DNA from 3 places in the Acidovorax sp. GW823-FHT02H02 genome. Region 1 is predicted to be linked to each of the others. Evidence: predicted binding sites of a transcription regulator. Region 1 holds the regulator's gene; each other region holds the start of a gene.
What was found. Region 1 encodes sigma-54, which starts transcription at its own class of promoters, with help from an activator protein. Its sites were predicted from a motif close to TGGCANGNAANCTGCTTT; they were not measured.

Region 1 (4,276 bases):
CCATCGGCGGCACGCGGCGCGCGCACCGAGCCCTTGACCATGTCGAAGCGGAACAGCCGGCATTCGATGGGGCCGTTCCACATCGGCACGCGGCGCGATTCCTTCAGGCGCATCTTGCCGGGCAGTTTGAGGTCGGGTGTGAGCATCCAGGCCTGCCAGCCGGCGTAGTTCTTCTTCCAGTGCGCGGCGAGCTGGCTGAAGAACTCGCCACCATCGTCGGTGTGCGCCTCTTCGCGGCCCACGGCCAGGCCCTGGGCGCGGTCGGCCGCGCGCTCACTGGCGTTGCGGCCCGCCGTGCCGGCGGCAGCGATGCGCTCGCCGTAGGGCGGGTTCAGCAGCATCACGCCGGGCTGCTCGCAGGGCGGCATGCGCTGCAGGGCATCGCCACCGCGCAGCTGCACGGCATCGGCCACGCCGGCGCGCTCGGCATTGCGCTGGGCAAAATCGACCATGCGGAAGGCGACATCACTGCCAAAAATGGGCACGGCGCTTTTCTGTATGGCGCCTTCAGCCTCGTTTTTGATAGCAGTCCAGACATGGGCCTGGAACGGCAGCAGTTTCTCGAACGCAAAGCGGCGCAGCATGCCGGCCGGGATGCGGCAGGCGATCTGCGCGGCCTCGACCACGATGGTGCCGCTGCCGCAGCAGGGGTCGTACAGGGGCTGGGGGTTGTCGCCCAGCGGGTCCCAGCCGCTGGCGGCGATCATGGCGGCGGCCAGGGTTTCCTTCAGCGGGGCGTCGCCCTTGTCCTCGCGCCAGCCGCGCTTGAACAGCGGCTCGCCCGAGGTGTCGATGTAGATCGTGGCCTCGTCGGTGGTCAGGTGCAGGTGGATGCGCACGTCGGGCCACTGCGTATTCACGTCGGGCCGCACGCCGCTCTTGTGGCGGAAGCGGTCGGCCACGGCATCCTTGACCTTGAGGCCCGCAAAATTGAGGCTTTGCAGCGGGCTGTGCTGCGCCGTCACCTCGACCTTGAAGGTCTGGCGCGTGGTGAACCAGATCTCCCAGGCCACGTCGCTGGCCATGCCATAGAGGTCGTTCTCGGAACGGTAGGGCCGGTGCGCCAGCTGTACCAGCACACGCTGGGCCAGGCGGCTGTGCAGGTTGAGCAGCAGCGCATGGCGCCACGAGGCGCGCAGCAGCACACCTCCCCGGCCCACCAGCAGGTCTTGCCCGGTGAGGCCGGTGATGGCGTGCACCTCGTCGGCCAGGTAGCCCTCGACGCCAGCGGCGCAAGGGAGAAAAAGTTGGAGGTGGTTCATGTCGATGGGGAGGATACGCGCTCGGGCACGGCGGGGGAACCGGGCTCACCCGCGCGGGCCAGCAGCAGCTGGCGGATGGAGTCCGGGATGGGGGCGACCTTGCGGCTGGCCTTGCCGATGAAGACAATGCCGATCTTGCCGCGCGCCACTTCGCGGCCCGAGGTGGTCTCGGTCATGCAGAACACCAGGTCGAAGCCGTAGCGGTTGAAGTCCGCCGGCGCCATCTCCACCCGCATGGTTTCGCCATGGAAACCTTCGGACTTGTACTGCGCCACGATATCGCCCACCACGATGGACAGGCCACCCACATCCGCCTCGGGGTAGCCCAAGGACTGAAAAAAGCGCACCCGCGCTTCGGACACCAGGGTGAGCAACTGCGCGTTGTCCAGGTGACCGCCCTGGTTGACGTGGCTGATGTAGATCTGCAGCTCGGTGGCAAAGCCGAAATGCGCGGGAAGGTCGAAGACGATGCGGGCCATGGCGTGGAAAGCGGGGTGATGGGTGAAAAAACAGCCAACAGGGCACGCTGCGGCAGGCGCGCGCGCCCACAAAGGCTACAGCGCCTTGCGCAGATTGGCCGGCGCGATCTTGAGCGCCTCGCGGTACTTGGCCACGGTGCGGCGCGCGCACTCGATGCCCTGCTCCTTGAGCATTTCGGCGATCTGGCTGTCGGACAGCGGCTTGGCGGGGCTTTCGGCCGCCACGAACTGCTTGATCAGCGCGCGCACCGCCGTGCTCGATGCGTTGCCGCCGGTTTCGGTGCCCAGGCCGGAGCCAAAGAAGTATTTGAGCTCGTAGGTGCCGATCGGCGTCGCCATGTACTTGGCGGTGGTCACGCGGCTGATGGTGGACTCGTGCAGCCCCAGCTCGTCGGCGATGTCGCGCAGCACCAGCGGGCGCATGGCCAGCTCGCCATGGGTGAAGAAGTTCTTTTGCCGTTCCACGATGGCACGCGAGACGCGCAGTATGGTGTCGAAGCGCTGCTGGATGTTCTTGATGAACCAGCGCGCCTCCTGCAGGCGCTGCTGCATGCCCTGGTGGCCCTCGCCACCCTTGTGGCCGCGCAGGGCGCCGGCGTAGATGTCGTGCACGCGCAGGCGCGGCATGACGTCGGGGTTGAGCTGCACGATGAAGTTCTGCTGGCCCCCGCCATTGGCGCGCCCGGATTTGCGCACGATGACGTCGGGCACGATGATGTTGCGCTCCACATCGGCAAAGCGGCGGCCGGGGCGCGGCTCCAGGCGGGCGATCAGCGCCATGGCGGCACGCGTGCGCTCTTCGCCATCGCCGCACAGCTGCGTCAGGCGCCGGATGTCGCGGCGGGCCAGCATCTCCAGCGGCTGCTGGCAGATGCGCAGCGCGGTCTGCACGGTATCGGGGTCGATCTCGCTGTCTTCGTCGGCGGCCAGGGCCTTGAGCTGCAAGGTCAGGCACTCGGCCAGGCCGCGCGCGCCCACGCCCACAGGCTCCAGGCTTTGCAGCAGGTGCTGGGCCACCGTGAAGCGGTGCACCAGTTCTTCGATCTGCTCCAGGTCGTCGGGCCCGGCCAGGCCGATGGCGAGCTCTTCGAGCGGCTCTTCGAGGTAGCCGTCATCGTTGAGCGATTCGATGAGAAAGCGCAGCGCGGCGCGGTCGAGCTCGGACAGGCGCAGCGCCAGCGCCTGGCGGTGCAGGAAGGCCGTCAGTGATTCCTGCGAGCGGGCCAGTTCGGTGGCGTCGGCCTCGTCGCCTTCGGCGTCGTTGCGGTTGCGGGCGGGCGCATCGCCGCCCCACTCGGCGTCATTGGGCGCCATTTCCACCGTGCCGTCGCCGCTCCAGTCGGGCTCGTCCGCACCGGCGCTGGCCGTTTCAGCATCATTTGGGTTTTCAGCGCTTGTGTTGCCTGCGCTGGCAGCCCCTGAAAAAAGAGCGTCGTCCGCGCTGTAGTCGTCGGCCTGTGCGGGCGTGTCGGCGGCTTCCAGGCCAAACTCCTCGCGCGGCGCTTCATCGGCCGTGCGCTCCAGAAAGGGGTTCTCGTCGAGCATCTGCTCGACTTCCTGCGACAGCTCCAGCGTCGACAGCTGCAACAACCGGATCGATTGCTGCAACTGCGGCGTGAGCGACAGGTGCTGCGAAACGCGCAGCGAAAGGCCGGGCTTCATGCCACTGCCAACGCAAGGGCACCAATCAGCCCGTCGCCCGGCCGCCCGAAGGCGGGCCGGTGCCCCTGGGGGGGCAGCGACCACACGAAATGAGGAAGCGTGGGGGCCATGCTCACATCCGGAAGTGTTCGCCGAGATAGACGCGACGCACCTCGGCGTTGTCAACGATTTCGGACGGCGTGCCCTGGGCCAGGACATGGCCGTCGCTGATGATGAAGGCGTGGTCGCAGATGCCCAGCGTTTCGCGCACGTTGTGGTCGGTGATCAGCACACCGATGCCGCGCGCCTTCAGGAAACCGATGATGCGCTGGATCTCGATGACGGCAATCGGGTCGATGCCGGCGAAGGGCTCGTCGAGCAGGATGAAGCGCGGCTGGGTGGCCAGCGCGCGGGCGATCTCGACCCGGCGGCGCTCGCCGCCCGACAGGGCCAGGGCCGGCGAATCGCGCAGATGGTCCACGCGCAACTCCTGCAGCAAGGCTGTGAGGCGTGCTTCGATCTCCTTCCGGGCGAGCGGTTTGCCGTCGTCGCCCCGCTGCAGCTCCAGCACGGCGCGCACGTTTTCCTCGACGTTCAGCTTGCGAAAGATCGACGCCTCTTGCGGCAGATAGGACAGCCCCAGACGCGAGCGCCGGTGGATGGGCATGTCCGCAACCGAGTGGCCATCGATGCGGATGTCACCGCCATCGCAGCGCACCAGGCCCACGATCATGTAGAACGAAGTGGTCTTGCCCGCGCCATTGGGACCGAGCAAGCCCACCACCTCGCCCTTTTGCACGACCAGCGACACATCCTTGACGACCTTGCGGCTGCCATAGGACTTTTCGAGGTGCGCAACTTCCAGGCGGCTGCCCGCCTGGGTGTCAGGGCTTG
Region 2 (4,276 bases), on a different contig from region 1:
TCGACGCCAACCGCGTCACCCAGACTATCCCCGGATCGGACCTGGAGCACGAGGTGTCCCTGCGCGGACGCAGCACGCGCCTGGGGCTTTTCGCTGCCGACACCATCAGCCTGACCGAACACACGCAGCTGAGCCTGTCGGCGCGCTGGAACCACAGCCGCGTGCGCAACGACCTGGGGCACCCAGCACCCTACGAGCGCGAGAGCTTCACCTACAGCAAGCTCAACCCGGCCATCGGTATCACGCACGCCTTCACCCCGGCGGCCACCGGCTTTGCCAGCCTGTCGCAGGGCACGCGCATGCCGACCGCGCTGGAGCTCGGCTGCGCCGACCCGGCCCAGCCCTGCACACTGCCGACCGGCCTGCAGGCTGACCCCTACCTCCAGCAGGTGGTCACCCGCACGCTGGAGCTGGGCGCGCGGCTGCGCCCGGCCGACGGCGTGCTATTGACCAGCGCCCTGTTCCGCTCGGTGAACAACGATGACATCGCCTTCATGCGCGCGGGCATCTCGCAGGCGGGGTTCTTCAACAACATCGGCAAGACCCGCCGCCAGGGCCTGGAGCTCAGCGTCCATGTGCAGCGCGGCACCTGGGACATGCGCGCCAGCTACAGCTACCTGGACGCCACCTATCAGAGCAGCGGCGTGCTCTTCGGCCCCCTGAGCACGGCCGCCAGGCCCAACGAGTTCCACCCCGGCACGCGCATGGCCGCCCTGCCGCGCCATGTGTTCAAGCTATCGGCCGACTGGCGCGCCACGCCCACCGTGGTCGTGGGTGGCGACTGGCTCGCCATGGGCTCCCAGGTGGTGGCCGGCAACGAGAGCGGCTCGCGCCCCAAGCTGGGCACCGTGGCCGGCTACGGCCTGTTCAACGCCCGTGCCAGCTGGCAGGTCTATCCGGGCTGGAAGGTCTACGCGCGCGCCAACAACCTGCTCGACAAGCGCTACGTCACCTACGCCACTGGCAGCGAGGACGCCTTCCCCGGCGGCGTGGCGGTCCGGCCCGGCGACGACATGGGCTCTTCGCGCTTCGTCGCGCCCGGCATGGGCCGCAGCTTCACCGTCGGCATGCGCTACGAATGGCGTTGAAAAACCCTGGAAGGCCGCGCAGGCATTCCAGGGTTTTGCATTGGCGCCGCAGTCAGGGCGCGGTCAATGTCAGGCCATGCTGCTTGAAAATCGCCAGCAGTTCGCCGCTGCCGCGCAGTGACTGCAGGGCCTGTTGCAGGGCCTGGCCCAGCTCCTCGTTCCTGGCCTTGATGGCCATGCCCACCAGCCAGCCCTGGGACGGCACGCCCGCCAGCGGGAGCTCGCCGATCGCCATCTGCTCGGACCTCGGCTGCGCCTGGAAGATTGCGGACTCCGCCTGCGCGCGCGTGACATAGGCGGCGGCCGCCTCGCCCTGCAACACCGCCTGCACGGCCTTGACGCCGTTTTCGTACAGGTGCACCTGTGCGCTCAGCAAGCGGTTGTCGTGCCCGATCAGGGCGCTGGCTGCGCCGGTGCCGCGCTCGGTGGCCAGGGGCACGCCCCGGAGGTCGGCAACCCCCGCCACCTCCGGCAGGCGCCGCTTGTCGCGCACCAGCACGACCTGCTCGCGCATGTACGGAGCAAAGATCAGCGCCTGCCTGTTCTGCTGCATGAAATACTTGTCCACGGGCACGTGTAGCATCACGTCGGCCGGACCGTAGCCCAGGTAGTGGCCCTTCCAGACCATGTTGCGCAGGTCGTCGTTCATGTTCTCGTCGCCATCGAAGGGCAGCAGGGACAGCTGCAACCCCATGGCACGCGCCAGGGCCTGCGCCAGCGACACGTCCAGCCCCTGAATGCCCTGCGCCGACTTCGCGGAAAACGGCGGGAAGTCGTTGTACAGCGCCACCTTGAGCGCGCCGTTGGCGCGGATGCGCTCCAGGCCGCTCGGTTCTTCCTGTGCATGGGCCGCGCCCATACCGGCGAGCAGCGGCAGCAGCCCCAGCACCAGCTGGCGGCGGCCCGTCGATGGCGGTTTGTGGGATGCGCCGTTCATGGTTCGCGCCGCGATTCGAGATAAGTCTTGATGGCCCACAGGGCCTCCTGGGACAACATGCCCTCGAACGGCGGCATGTACACCCGGCCGTCGCGCGTGCGGCCCCGGCGCGCGGTGCCCATGAAGTAGTCGTTGACCTCCTTGAAGCAGGCGTTCTTCTTCAGCGCGTCCGCCAGGCTGGTGCACTCCTCGTCGAGCTTGCGCAGGTCGGGGGCAATGCCGCCGGATATGGCCTCCAGCCCGTGGCAGCGGGCGCAGTTCTGGTTGTAGCCGGATGCGCCGATGCGCACCGCCTCGGCCTGCGCGGGGCCCTTGCTGTAGGGGTTGTCCTCCAGCCATTTCTGCCCCACGGGCGGCAGGGTGCGCGTATCCACGGGCTGCGGGGTCACGTCCCCATGCGCCCAGGCGGCGCCCAGGCTGGCGACCAGCGCAAGAGCGAGGGCCGATGGTGCGCCCTTGCGGGCCCATGTCTGAACGACGGAATGCATGGATGTCTCCTTGGTCTCTGGTGGTACCAGCCTGCAGCAAGAACCAGGCCATGCTGCGCGCCACACGGTACGCACCATGCCCCGCCGCACTGTGACAAGCATTGCTCCGCTTTGGAGCACTTGAGCGCGCCGTGGCACGCTGCCGCGGTGTGGGGACGGGCAGGCCGGCGCCGTGCCAGCCGACGGCATGGCATGGGCGTGGGGGCTTGGCATTTTTTTTGCTGAGCTATGCCCATACTGTTTTTGCGCGTCCCGTGGTCCCTGCCGAATACCATCAAAAAAAACCTGCCATGCACTTTGACGCTGCCAGCGCACCAGAGCACCACCACTCCGGCGCCCCCACCATGCTGCCCCATCTTTCGCGCCACCTGCGCCTGCAGTACCAGACCGCCCAGACGCGCTGGGTGCTGCGCTCCTCCGAGGACACGGTGCAGCTCAACGACAGCGCCGCCGAGATACTGCGCCGCTGCGACGGACGCCACACCGTGGCGGACATCGTCTGCGAGCTGGAGGCGCTGTACGACATCCAGGGCATCGGCCCCCAGGTGCAGGAACTGCTGGCCGAGGGCATGCGCCGGGGCTGGTTAGACTGATGGGATACCCCCCTGTGGCGCTACGCGCCTTCGTTTGGGGCGCGCCGGTTTCGTAGGTTGTGGGTGGCGCGTAGCGCGCTGCTGGTTTATAGATCAATCGGACATAACGCTTATGCGACAAGCGCTGACAGCTATCAAAAAGTGCGCCCCATGGGCAGCCCTTCTGCTGCTGTTGCCTTGCGCGGCGCAGCCCTTGCCTTCGCTGCCCGTCCAGGACGTGGCCCTGCTCGCCGGCAACTGTGTCACTTGCCACGGCCCCGGCGGGCGGCCGCCAGCCGAAGCCTCGGGCAGCATTCCGGCCCTGCGCGGCCGCAGCAGCGCCCTCTTGCTGGAGCGCATGCAGGCGTTCAAGGCCGGGCGGGTGGCCGGCGCCACCGTCATGCCGCTCCTGATGCAAGGCTATGACACGGCCCAGATGCAGGCCCTGGCACGGTGGTTTGCCGCCCTGCCCACGGAGACGCCGTGATGGCGGCGTTGCACCGCCGTCAACTGCTGCTTGGCGCCGCAAGCCTGGCCGCACCCGCCGTCGTGCGTGCGCAAGGCGCAGGTGCGCGCGTGGTGGTGGTGGGCGGCGGCTTTGGCGGCGCCACGGTGGCGCGCTACCTGCGCACCTGGGCGCCGCAGGTCCAGGTCACGCTGGTCGAGCCCGCCGATCGCTTCTTCACCTGCCCGTTCTCCAACCATTACCTGGCGGGACTGCGCAGCTGGGACAGCATCGGCCACGGCTACGACGGCCTGCGCGCCACGGGCGTACAGGTCGTGCACGCGCGGGCCGAGGACGTGGATGGCCAGCGGCGCAGCCTGCGCCTGCACACCGGCCAGGAACTGCGCTGGGACCGCCTGGTGCTCTCGCCCGGCGTGGACATGCGCTGGGACGCGCTCGAAGGCTACGACCGGGCGGCCGCCGAGCTTGCACCCCATGCCTGGAAGGCCGGCGCGCAGACCCTGCTGCTGCGCCGCCAGTTGCAGGCCATGCCCGACGGTGGCCGGTTCGTGATGGTGATTCCCGACAACCCGTTCCGCTGCCCACCCGGGCCGTATGAGCGTGCCAGCCTGGTGGCGCACTACCTGCGCCAGCACAAGCCGCGCAGCAAGCTGTTGCTGCTGGACGCGAAGAACAACTTCTCGAAGAAAGCGCTGTTCCTGCAGGGCTGGAAGGCCTTGTACGGC
Region 3 (4,276 bases), on a different contig from region 1:
ACATCGAGGTCGACAAAGTTGCCCGATGTGTCGTGGCCGAAATAGGCATCGCCCAGGTTGCGCCCGCCGGCCACGCCCATGGTGTTGTCGGCGATGAAGAGCTTGTTGTGCATGCGCTGCTGCACCCGCGAAAAATCGCCCAAGGCACTGACCATGCGCCACACGGTGGAGTTGCGGGCGCCCGCCACCGGGTTGAACATGCGCATTTCGATATTGGGTTCGAAGGCCAGGCGCATCACCTGTGCGTCTTTTCCGGTGCTGTGAAAGTCGTCCAGCAGCACGCGCACGCGCACGCCGCGCCGGGCGGCGGCGATCACACCCAGCAGCAGCCGCTCGGTGCTGGCGTCGGCGTGGATGGCGTAGTACTGCAGGTCCAGCGTTTTCTGCGCCGCTTCCACCAGGGCCAGGCGGCTGCCATAGGCCGCCTGGGGGCCGGCCAGCAGCACAAAGCCTGATTCAAAGCGCGCATTTGCCGCAGCGCGGCGCTCGTTCACCAGCGTGGCCAGTGCGGTGCCGGCGGTGGCTTCGAGCGCCGTGGAAACAGGGCGCTGCACATTCTTGGGCAATTCGGCGCAACCGCTCAGCGCAAGAATGAGCAGGGCAGCCCACCATGGCGGCAGGTGCCGGCGCAGCAGCGCGGGAAGAAAACCGAAAACAAGGGCGAGGGTCATGGGCGGGCGTAGCGGCGTGAATCGGTGGCGGGCACTCCCAACGGGGTGCGCCCCAGCGTAGCGGGCCGCGCGCCCGGTGGATGTCAGACGTGGCGCCGTCGTTTCAACACACCAAACCAAGCTCTCGGGGCACGGCGCATCCGGGCCCTGGCGGCTGCAGGCTTACCAGCTCACTTCGCGGTCCGGCGTTGCGCTGATCTTGTGGATCGACAGGTCGGCACCGTCGAACTCCTCTTCCTGCGATAACCGCAGGCCCAGCGTGGCCTTCAGCACACCATACACCAGTGCACCGCCCAGCAGCGCCCACACCACGCCCATGGCCGTTCCCATGAGTTGCGCCCACAGGCTGACACCGCCCAGCCCACCCAAGGCCTTGCTGCCGAAAATGCCTGCGGCAATGCCGCCCCAGGTGCCGCACAGCCCGTGCAGGGGCCACACGCCCAGCACATCGTCGATCTTCCAGCGGTTCTGGGTGAGGGTGAACATCACCACAAAGATGCTGCCGGCCACGCCGCCCACCACCAGCGCACCCAGCGGGTGCATCAGGTCGGAACCCGCGCAAACAGCCACCAGGCCGGCCAGCGGGCCGTTGTGCACGAAGCCGGGGTCGTTCTTGCCCAGCACCAGCGCGGCCAGCGTGCCGCCCACCATGGCCATCAGCGAGTTGACCGCTACCAGCCCCGACAGCTTGTCCAGCGTTTGCGCGCTCATCACATTGAAACCAAACCAACCCACCACCAGCACCCACGCACCCAGCGCCAGAAAAGGGATGTTGGAGGGTGGATGGGCCGAGATGGCGCCATCCTTGCGGTAGCGGTTGGCGCGTGACCCCAGCAGCAGAACGGCGGGCAGGGCAATCCAGCCACCCACGGCGTGCACCACCACCGAGCCGGCAAAGTCATGGAAGGCGGCGCCGGTCAGGGCGGCAATGCCAGCCTGGATGCCGAAATGCTCGTTCCAGGCGATACCTTCAAAAAACGGGTACACAAAGCCAACGATGGCGGCTGTTGCCAGCAGTTGGGGCCAGAACTTGGCACGCTCTGCAATGCCGCCCGACACAATGGCCGGAATCGCCGCCGCGAAGGTGAGCAGGAAAAAGAACTTCACCAGTGCAAAGCCGTTTTGCTGGGCCAGCGTCTCCGCGCCCACCAAGAAATGCGTGCCATAGGCCACGCCGTAGCCCACCAAGAAATACACCACCGTGGACACCGAAAAATCCACCAGGATCTTGACCAGGGCATTGACCTGGTTCTTTTTGCGCACGGTGCCTAGCTCCAGAAACGCAAAACCGGCGTGCATGGCCAGCACCATGATGGCGCCCAGCAATATGAACAAGGCATCGCCGCCCTGTTGGTGTGCATTCATAACTTCCTCGTGCTCTGAATTGATCTGTTCTGGTGCAATCCGGACGCAGGCGCCAGACTTGCACCAAAATTAAGCAATAAACGCGCCAAAAAAACCATGGAGGTGCACCGCCGGTTCGCCCCATCATGGGGCATTGCTTGAGGCAAGCGCAAAAACAATGATGAAAAATGGCTATGGCGCTTTACTGGCAAGCGCGAAAGGCGATCTTTTTTGATGGCCAGTGGAGGCTGTAGCACAGCCCGGTGCCGGGGAAGTCAACCCAGCGCCAGCAGCTGCTCGGCCAGGGCATCAATGCCGGCCGCAGAAAGATCGTCGCTGGCCAGGCTGTGCCGCGTGGCCCACTGGTGCAGGTGCGTGCTTTGCGAGCGGGCATAGAGCGGGTCGTAGTGCAAGGCCACCAGCTCGGCAAACAGCGGGGCCAGCGCACCTGCTGCGGCCCAGTCCTGCCAGCGTGCAATCACCTGCTTGCCGTGCAACTCCTTGAGCAAACCCAGCTGGCGGGCCAGCAGGACCGGGTCGTCGCCCAGGTTGGCGTAGTCGCGCAGCAGAAAATCCAGCCGCGCCGGCACACTGGCGGCGATCTCGATGCAGGGGCTGGCGCGCAACCGCTGCACCAGGGGCTGGGGCACCGCCAGGCGGCCGATCTTGCTGCTTTCGGCCTCGACATAGATGGTGCGCTGCAGATCCAGGGGCTCCAGTGCATGCAGCAGGGTGGTCTCGAAGGCGGTTTGCGAGGGCTGCTCCACCCCCGGCCAGGCGCCCAGCACCGATCCCCGGTGGCGGGCGCAGGCCTCCAGATCGAGCACCTGCGCGCCGCGCGCGGCCAGGGCCTGCAGCACGCGCGTCTTGGCGCTGCCGGTGGGGCCGCAGATCACACGCAGGGGCAGCTGCGGCGCCAGTTCGGCCAGCCGGTCTATCACATGGCGGCGCCACGCCTTGTAGCCACCGGCCAGCTGCTGGGCGTCCCAGCCCACCAGGCGCAGCCAGGTCACCATCGAGCCGCTGCGCATGCCGCCGCGCCAGCAGTACACCAGGGGTTTCCAGCTGGCGGGCTGGTCGGCAAACTGCGTTTGCAAATGCCGCGCCAGGTTGGCTGCCACCATGGCGCCGCCCACGCGCCGCGCCTCAAAGGCGCCTTGCTGCTTGTAGATGGTGCCGACGATGCGGCGCTCGTCATCGTCGAGCACCGGGCAGTTGATGGCGCCGGGAATATGGTCGAGTGCGTATTCGGCGGGCGAGCGCGCATCGATCAGGGTGTGAAATGCATGGCGATCCGCCACGCGCACGGGACCGCGGTGGCTCATGGCGCCAGGCCCTTGCCCCGCGCGGGCCGGCGGCCGGCTGGCACAATCGCGCGCACCATGACTGTTGATTCAAAACCCATTCGTCTTACCCAGTTCTCGCACGGCGGCGGTTGCGGTTGCAAGATAGCGCCGGGCCTGCTGCAGGAGATTTTGGCACGCGCACCGCAGGGCATCGTCCCGCCCGAACTGCTGGTGGGTACCGAAACCAGCGACGATGCGGCCGTTTACCGCCTGAACGATAGCCAGGCGCTGGTGGCCACCACCGATTTCTTCACCCCCATCGTTGACGACCCCTATGACTTTGGCCGCATTGCCGCCACCAATGCGCTGTCCGACATCTACGCCATGGGCGGCACACCCATCATGGCGCTGGCCCTGGTGGGCATGCCCATTGCCCAGCTGCCGCCCGAAGTGATTGGCCGTGTGCTGGAAGGCGGAGCCGCCGTGTGCCGCGACGCCGGCATCCCCATCGCGGGCGGGCATTCGATCGACGTGCTCGAACCCATCTATGGCCTGGTGGGTTTGGGCCTGGTGCACCCGCAGCGCGTGCGCCGCAATGCCGACGCGCAGGCGGGCGATGTGCTGGTGCTGGGCAAGCCGCTGGGGGTGGGCATTCTCTCGGCGGCACTGAAAAAAGGCCTGCTGGATGCTGCCGGCTACGCCGACATGCTGCGCTACACCACACAGCTCAACCGGGTGGGCATTGCCCTGGGTGCGCTGGATGGCGTGCACGCCATGACCGATGTCACCGGTTTCGGCTTGGCAGGCCACCTGCTGGAGGTGTGCCGGGGCTCGGGGCTTTCAGCCCAGGTGGAGCTGGCCCAGGTGCCGATCATTGAGGCCGCGGCGCGGTTTGCGGCCGAGGGCGTGGTCACGGGGGCCTCGGCACGCAACGGGGCCGCCTATGGCGCCGATGTGGCCTGGGCGCCCGGTGCA

Region 2: pedF (cytochrome c-550 PedF) is a predicted target of sigma-54. The motif match lies at 2,547-2,564, and genes of this name have one in related genera.
Region 3: AC1RDS_RS02530 (ammonium transporter) is a predicted target of sigma-54. The motif match lies at 2,107-2,124, and genes of this name have one in related genera.

Annotation. Positions count from the first base shown of each region.
Region 1 is NZ_JBXAJH010000014.1:13,866-18,141, reverse strand. It holds gene AC1RDS_RS15065 (THUMP domain-containing class I SAM-dependent RNA methyltransferase) at 1-1,262, opposite strand, end outside; gene AC1RDS_RS15060 (acyl-CoA thioesterase) at 1,259-1,741, opposite strand; gene AC1RDS_RS15055 (RNA polymerase factor sigma-54) at 1,817-3,403, opposite strand; gene lptB (LPS export ABC transporter ATP-binding protein) at 3,516-4,276, opposite strand, start outside.
Region 2 is NZ_JBXAJH010000023.1:2,855-7,130, reverse strand. It holds gene AC1RDS_RS19305 (TonB-dependent receptor) at 1-1,088, shown strand, start outside; gene AC1RDS_RS19300 (substrate-binding periplasmic protein) at 1,141-2,025, opposite strand; gene pedF (cytochrome c-550 PedF) at 2,022-2,513, opposite strand; gene pqqD (pyrroloquinoline quinone biosynthesis peptide chaperone PqqD) at 2,804-3,106, shown strand; gene AC1RDS_RS19285 (c-type cytochrome) at 3,300-3,572, shown strand; gene AC1RDS_RS19280 (NAD(P)/FAD-dependent oxidoreductase) at 3,572-4,276, shown strand, end outside.
Region 3 is NZ_JBXAJH010000002.1:168,256-172,531, reverse strand. It holds gene AC1RDS_RS02535 (phospholipase D family protein) at 1-671, opposite strand, end outside; gene AC1RDS_RS02530 (ammonium transporter) at 834-2,036, opposite strand; gene mnmH (tRNA 2-selenouridine(34) synthase MnmH) at 2,291-3,340, opposite strand; gene selD (selenide, water dikinase SelD) at 3,398-4,276, shown strand, end outside.